2 linked regions of the Prochlorococcus marinus subsp. pastoris str. CCMP1986 genome follow. The protein of the gene in region 1 interacts with the protein of each later gene in a pairwise test. Links are inferred from orthologs where the notes say so. Each region holds a gene or a part of one and is shown in the gene's direction. Other genes may lie near its edges. The genes, in order: gyrA and gyrB.

Region 1 (3,496 bases):
GCTATCCCTCCTTTTTCTTTAATTTCATTAATTCTTTTAATTATTAGATCTTCTTTTATAGGTTCACTATATATTTTTTGCATAAGAGGAACGAATTCACTTTTCCCAACAGATGAGATTTGACTTAATATTTCTTTTGGATTTTCATATCTAGTTTGAATACCCTCCATATTAAGAACACCAAGAGCTCCTAACTCTGAAAGCTCTACAGCTGTATCTACATCAACCACACTATCCATTGCACTCGCAATAATTGGAATTTCTCTTTTAACATTCCCAATTGACCAAGAAGGATTAGTTAAATCATAATCTAGAGTTCGAGTCCCAGGAACTAACGCTATTTCATCAATACCATAAGCTCTTCTAACTTTTTTGTTTAAACCAATTTCAATATTCACAATTTTTTTATTTATTCTGATTAAGTTAACAACTAAAGGGGTAATAAGCCAATAATTATTGAAAAACAAAAGAGTTTTTTTATTATTTGTGTATAAATGTGAGTATTTGAAAATTAATTATTAGCTTTTTTTTATTCATTCTGACAATCAGGGATTATTATTAAATAAAGATCTTTTAAATGTCTGATATTGTTGATTCTGAGAATTCTGGTTTGAGTGAAAATAACGATCGAATCATTCAGACTGATTTAAGAAATGAGATGTCACGCTCTTATCTAGAGTATGCGATGAGTGTTATCGTCGGACGTGCTCTCCCTGATGCAAGAGATGGATTAAAGCCAGTTCATAGAAGGATCTTATATGCGATGTATGAGCTTGGTTTAACAAGCGGTAGGCCATATAGAAAATGTGCGAGGGTAGTTGGAGAGGTTTTAGGAAAGTACCATCCTCATGGAGATACTGCTGTTTACGATGCATTAGTACGTATGGCACAGGATTTTTCTATGAGAATGCCATTAATTGATGGACATGGGAACTTCGGGTCCGTAGATAATGATCCACCTGCCGCGATGAGATATACAGAATCACGTCTTCAATCCCTAACAGATGAAAGTTTACTCGAGGATATTGAATCTGAGACTGTGGATTTTTCAGATAATTTTGATGGTTCACAACAAGAACCAAATGTTTTACCAGCTAGGATCCCCCAACTCCTTTTAAATGGATCATCAGGTATTGCTGTTGGAATGGCAACTAATATACCCCCGCATAATTTAGGAGAATTAATCGATGGTCTTAAAGCTATAATCAAAAATCCCTCAACAGAAGATAAAGAACTTTTTGAATTAATTAAAGGCCCAGATTTTCCAACTGGAGGCCAGATACTAGGAAGAGATGGTATCAAAGAGACCTTCAAATCTGGGAAAGGGTCAATAACTATGAGAGGGGTTGCAGATATTGAACAAATCAAATCTCCTGGAAGAGCAGAAAAAGATGCCGTAATAATTACTGAGCTTCCATTTCAAACTAATAAAGCAGCTCTTATAGAAAGAATCGCAGATCTAGTAAATGAGAAAAGATTAGATGGGATATCAGATATTAGAGATGAAAGTGATAGAGATGGGATGAGAATTGTAATTGAGCTTAAAAGAGATGCCTATCCTCAAGTTGTTCTAAATAATTTATTTAAAATAACACCTCTACAAAATAACTTTAGTGCAAACATTTTAGCTCTTGTCAACGGAGAACCTACAACCCTTTCTCTCAGAAAAATGCTAGATGTATTTTTAGAATTTAGAATTGAAACAATCAAAAGAAGAACAAGTTTCTTGTTAAGAAAAGCAGAGGAAAGAGATCACATTATCAAAGGTCTTCTTTTAGCACTTAACGCTATGGATAACATTATAAATTTAATAAGATCTGCAAAAGATACGAATTCAGCAAGAGAACAACTGCAAAATGATCATGAATTATCTGTAATTCAAGCAGATGCAATTTTACAAATGCAATTAAGAAGATTAACAGCTTTAGAGGCAGATAAAATTAAATCAGAACATGATGAACTTACAAAAAAAATTACAGATTACAAAAATATATTGAATGATAAAGAGAGAATAAATGAAATTATTCTTGAAGAGCTTAGTAAAATAGATGAAAGATTTTCATCTCCGAGAAAAACAGAGATTCTAAATTTAGGCGGGGGGCTAGATGATATTGACTTAATAGCCAATGAAAGATCCGTTGTCTTATTAACTACAGCAGGATACTTAAAAAGAATGCCTGTAAGTGAATTCGAATCTACAAGCAGAGGATCCAGAGGTAAAGCTGGAACAAAGAATCAACAAGATGATGAAGTTAAATTATTTATAAGCTGCAATGACCATGACACTCTTCTACTTTTTAGTGATCGAGGGGTAGCTTATGCACTTCCAGCATATCGAGTACCTATGAGTAGTAGAACAGCTAAAGGGACTCCCTCTGTTCAACTACTCCCAATACCAAGAGAAGAACAAATCACTTCTCTTGTTTCAGTAGATTCTTTCGATAACGAGTGTTATTTATTAATGCTAACCAAAGCTGGATTTATAAAAAGGACTCCACTATCTGCCTTTTCAAAAGTACGTTCAAATGGTTTAATAGCAATTAATCTAGAAGAGGGTGATGCTTTAACTTGGGTTAGATTATCAACAGAAGGAGATAGTGTCTTAATCGGGTCAAGCAGAGGAATGACAATTCATTTTAGGTTAGATACTAATGAATTAAGACCTCTTGGGAGAACTGCTAGAGGTGTTAAATCAATGAACTTAAAAGAAGGAGATAAACTTGTTTCAATGGATGTTTTAAGTTGTGACCTGGTTGATCAATTAGCAAATCTTGAAGAGGAAGATATTGAAAATGAGAATGAGGAAGATCTTGAAAGTAAATCTTCAAATGGACCATGGATTTTAGTAGCAAGTGCTTTTGGTCTTGGGAAAAGAGTTCCAGTTACAAAATTTAGATTACAAAAACGTGCAGGTATGGGACTAAGAGCAATTAAATTCAGAATCAAAGATGATTCACTCGTCGGCCTTAAGGTTCTTGGAGAAGGTGAAGAATTACTTTTGGTTACAGAAAGAGGCGTAATTGTAAGAACTAATGCCGATAAAATCTCTCAACAATCAAGAGCTGCTACAGGTGTAAAGTTACAAAGACTAGATGATGGAGATCATTTATCCGAGGTTGTGTTGGTTCCTCATGAACAAATTGAAGAAGATCAATTAATTTCGAATGAAGAAGAAACTTAACAACCTTTAGATTAGAAAGTTCTTATGGAAACACTTGATATTTTGATATTAGGTTCTGGGCCTGCAGCATTATGTTTGGCTTCAGAATTAGCCAAACAAAATCTTAATATCAAGGGGATATCAACAAAATCTCCTTATGAAAAATGGGAAAATACATATGGGATTTGGGCGTCTGAGTTAGAAGAATTTGGTTTAGTGTCTTTGTTATCTCATAGATGGTCAAAAACTGTAAGTTATTTTGGAGATGGAATAAAGGACAAAGGTAATAGTCCCACAAAACATTATTATGATTATGGTTTGATTAATCAGGAAGCT
Region 2 (3,326 bases), 560 kb from region 1 along the record:
ATTTTTCTTGCCCTAGTTTTTCGAATTGTGATCTTAAAACTTTTTGAGGGGGCACATTCGGAGCAAAGAAACCCTTTATTATTGAATTCATATATAGCCCGCTCCCGCCTATTAGAAAAGGAATTCTGTTTTGATTTAGTTCTCGATTTATTGATTTGGTAGCAATTTCTTGAAATTGTTTTGCATTTACTTGGCTAGAGGGTTCTTCAAGATCTATTAAAAAATGCTTTATTGTTTTTTGTTGTTCTTTAGTTGGCTTTGCTGTACCTATGTCCATAAATCGATAAAGTTGTCTTGAGTCGACATTATGTATATTGAGATTAAAATATTTAGCAATTTCGATTCCTAGCTCAGTTTTGCCACTCGCTGTAGGTCCGATTAAAACTATTACTAATGGTTTTGGTTGGAACATATGTGATTTTTTGGAATAAATATTCCATTCATATGATTAAAGTGATTAAATTTTGCATTTACTTCAAGCCTTTCTCTTATCCCGATGGTAAATTTAATGAAACACCTTTTAAAAATAACATTTTAAAAGTTTTATTTTATTTTTTATATTAAATGAGTGAGGAAAAAAGATCTAATAAAATCTCCAATGACTATGGTGCTGATCAGATACAGGTTTTAGAGGGATTAGAACCTGTTCGTAAACGACCAGGAATGTATATTGGTTCTACTGGTCCAAGAGGGCTTCATCATCTTGTATATGAAGTCGTAGATAATTCTGTAGATGAAGCCTTAGCAGGTCATTGTGATCATATTGAGATAGTTCTTAAAGAAGATGGATCAGCTTTGATCTCAGATAATGGCAGGGGTATTCCCACAGATATACATCCAAGGACAGGTAAAAGTGCTCTGGAAACTGTTCTTACTGTTCTTCATGCAGGGGGAAAATTTGGAAGTGGTGGATATAAGGTTTCTGGTGGATTACATGGTGTCGGAATCTCTGTTGTTAACGCTCTAAGTGAGTGGGTGCATGTTACTGTTTCAAGAGATGGTTATGAATTTAATCAAAGATTTGAGAAAGGAATTGCAAAAGGTGAATTAAAATCCCAAAAACAACAAAAAAAACCATTTAGAAAAGGTACAACAATTTGTTTTAAGCCAGATACATCGATATTTACTGATGGTATTAAATTTGATTATGCTCTTTTATCCTCAAGATTAAGAGAATTGGCTTATCTCAATGGCGGCGTCAAAATTATATTTAGAGATGAGAGGCAAAATTTATCGGATGGTTCTTTCAAAGAAGAAATTTACTTATATGATGGCGGTATTAAAGAATATGTTGAGTACATAAATAAAGAAAAGGAATCTATTCATTCTGAGGTTATTTATGTCGATTCACAAAAAGATAATGTTTACGTGGAAGCAGCTTTGCAATGGTGCTCGGATGTTTATTCAGATAATATATTGGGATTTGCAAATAATATCAGAACGATAGATGGCGGCACGCATATAGATGGCTTAAAAACTGTATTGACTAGAACTTTTAATGCTATCGCGAAAAAAAGAGGTAAAAGAAAAGAAGTTGATAAAAATTTGTCAGGAGAAAATATTAGAGAAGGTTTGACAGTCGTATTATCTGTAAAAGTTCCAGAACCGGAATTTGAAGGTCAAACAAAGACAAAATTGGGAAATACTGAAGTGAGAGGGATTGTTGATTCGCTCATAGGAGAATCATTAATAAAGTATATGGAATTTAATCCTAATGTTTTTGATTTAATTCTAGAAAAAGCAATTCAATCTTTTAATGCGGCAGAAGCAGCTAAACGAGCGAGGGATTTAGTAAGGAGAAAAAGTGTTCTTGAGAGTTCAACTTTGCCTGGCAAATTGGCAGATTGCAGTTCAAGAGATCCCTCAGGTGCAGAGATTTATATAGTTGAGGGTGATTCCGCTGGAGGTTCAGCTAAACAAGGAAGAGATAGGAGATTTCAGGCGATTTTACCTTTGAGAGGAAAAATATTAAATATTGAAAAAACAGATGATGCAAAAATATATAAAAATACAGAAATTCAATCACTAATCACTGCTTTGGGATTGGGTATAAAGGGTGAAGAGTTTAATGTAAATTCTCTTAGGTATCATAGGGTTGTAATTATGACTGATGCAGACGTAGATGGGGCACATATTAGAACATTACTATTAACTTTTTTTTATAGATATCAAAGGGATCTCGTTGAAAAAGGTTTTATATACATTGCTTGTCCCCCTTTATACAAAGTTGAAAGAGGAAAAAATCATAAATATTGCTATAACGAAAATCAATTGAAGCAAACTATAGAAGATTTTGGAGAAAAAGCTAACTATAATATTCAAAGATTTAAAGGTTTAGGTGAAATGATGCCTAAACAATTATGGGATACAACAATGAATCCTCAGACACGAATGATGAAAAGAGTAGAAATTGAAGATGCTCTAGAAGCAGATAGAATTTTCAATATTTTGATGGGAGATAAAGTGGCACCAAGAAGAGAGTTTATTGAAACTCATAGTGCCAATTTAGATATGGCGACATTAGATATATGATAAAAAATGTGATAAAAAATATTTGTTTAATCGGATTCGCTCTGATTGGCCCAATTACATTACCTGCAGGAGGAATACAAAGGGATTTAAACAAATATAATACTCTTAATAATTCCAAAGAAATCATATTAAATTCAAATTGTTCACTTTATACTTTTCCAAAAATTAACGCTAAAAAATTGTTGGTTCTTGATACCGGTTCTTCATTATCAGTTTTACAAAAATGGGTAGTCAAAGAAAATGATACTTGGGCACGAGTAGAATTGCTAACAAATCAATTTATTGAACATCCTAATAGAACTAAAAGGGGTTGGATTAAAATATAGATCTTGGAACTAGATGGTTTTATTTATATTTTAGTAGGAAGTACCTTCGGGTTGATTGTAAGAATGTTTATAAAATATATTTCTGGAAAAAAGAAAATATTTTATTCTAATAATATTTTAATAGTAAATGTTTTAGCCTCTTTATTTTTAGGTATTTTCGAAGGTTTGAATATAACAAATAAGAATTTAATACTATTTATTTTTGTTGGTTTTTTAGGATGTTTCAGTACATTTTCATCTTTCATATATCAGTTATTTAATTTGATTCGAGAAAAAAAATATTTAATCCTATTGATTTATTATGCTGAAGTTATATTATTATCTTTTTTATTTTTTTGTTTAGGATATTTTATTACTTTAACCTTTATAAATTGAATAAAAAATATTTATTAACTTTTTTATTAACTGCCTATTGCGCTACATTCCTAAGATTTTATTTTAAAAATAATTTTGTTATTTCTATTATAG

What was found.
Region 2: the proteins of gyrA (region 1) and gyrB interact in binary tests that used the Escherichia coli proteins (3 or more experiments, as listed by UniProt). The link is inferred for Prochlorococcus marinus subsp. pastoris str. CCMP1986 from one-to-one orthologs.

The regions. Positions count from the first base shown.
Region 1 is NC_005072.1:1,001,622-1,005,117, forward strand. The notes cover bases 222-3,381. They hold gyrA (DNA gyrase subunit A), read left to right. Parts: upstream 222-577; coding sequence 578-3,181; downstream 3,182-3,381. Other genes in these bases: TX50_RS05705 (GuaB3 family IMP dehydrogenase-related protein), read right to left, coding at 222-398; crtL (lycopene beta cyclase), read left to right, coding at 3,206-3,381. Outside these bases: more of TX50_RS05705, read right to left, coding at 1-221; more of crtL, read left to right, coding at 3,382-3,496. UniProt on the Escherichia coli protein: A type II topoisomerase that negatively supercoils closed circular double-stranded (ds) DNA in an ATP-dependent manner to maintain chromosomes in an underwound state.
Region 2 is NC_005072.1:1,560,059-1,563,384, reverse strand. The notes cover bases 59-3,048. They hold gyrB (DNA topoisomerase (ATP-hydrolyzing) subunit B), read left to right. Parts: upstream 59-564; coding sequence 565-2,532; downstream 2,533-3,048. Other genes in these bases: TX50_RS08725 (FluC/FEX family fluoride channel), read left to right, coding at 2,862-3,048; TX50_RS08730 (hypothetical protein), read left to right, coding at 2,529-2,858; miaA (tRNA (adenosine(37)-N6)-dimethylallyltransferase MiaA), read right to left, coding at 59-412. In the rest of the region: more of miaA, read right to left, coding at 1-58; more of TX50_RS08725, read left to right, coding at 3,049-3,233; TX50_RS08720 (CrcB family protein), read left to right, coding at 3,194-3,326. UniProt on the Escherichia coli protein: DNA gyrase negatively supercoils closed circular double-stranded DNA in an ATP-dependent manner to maintain chromosomes in an underwound state.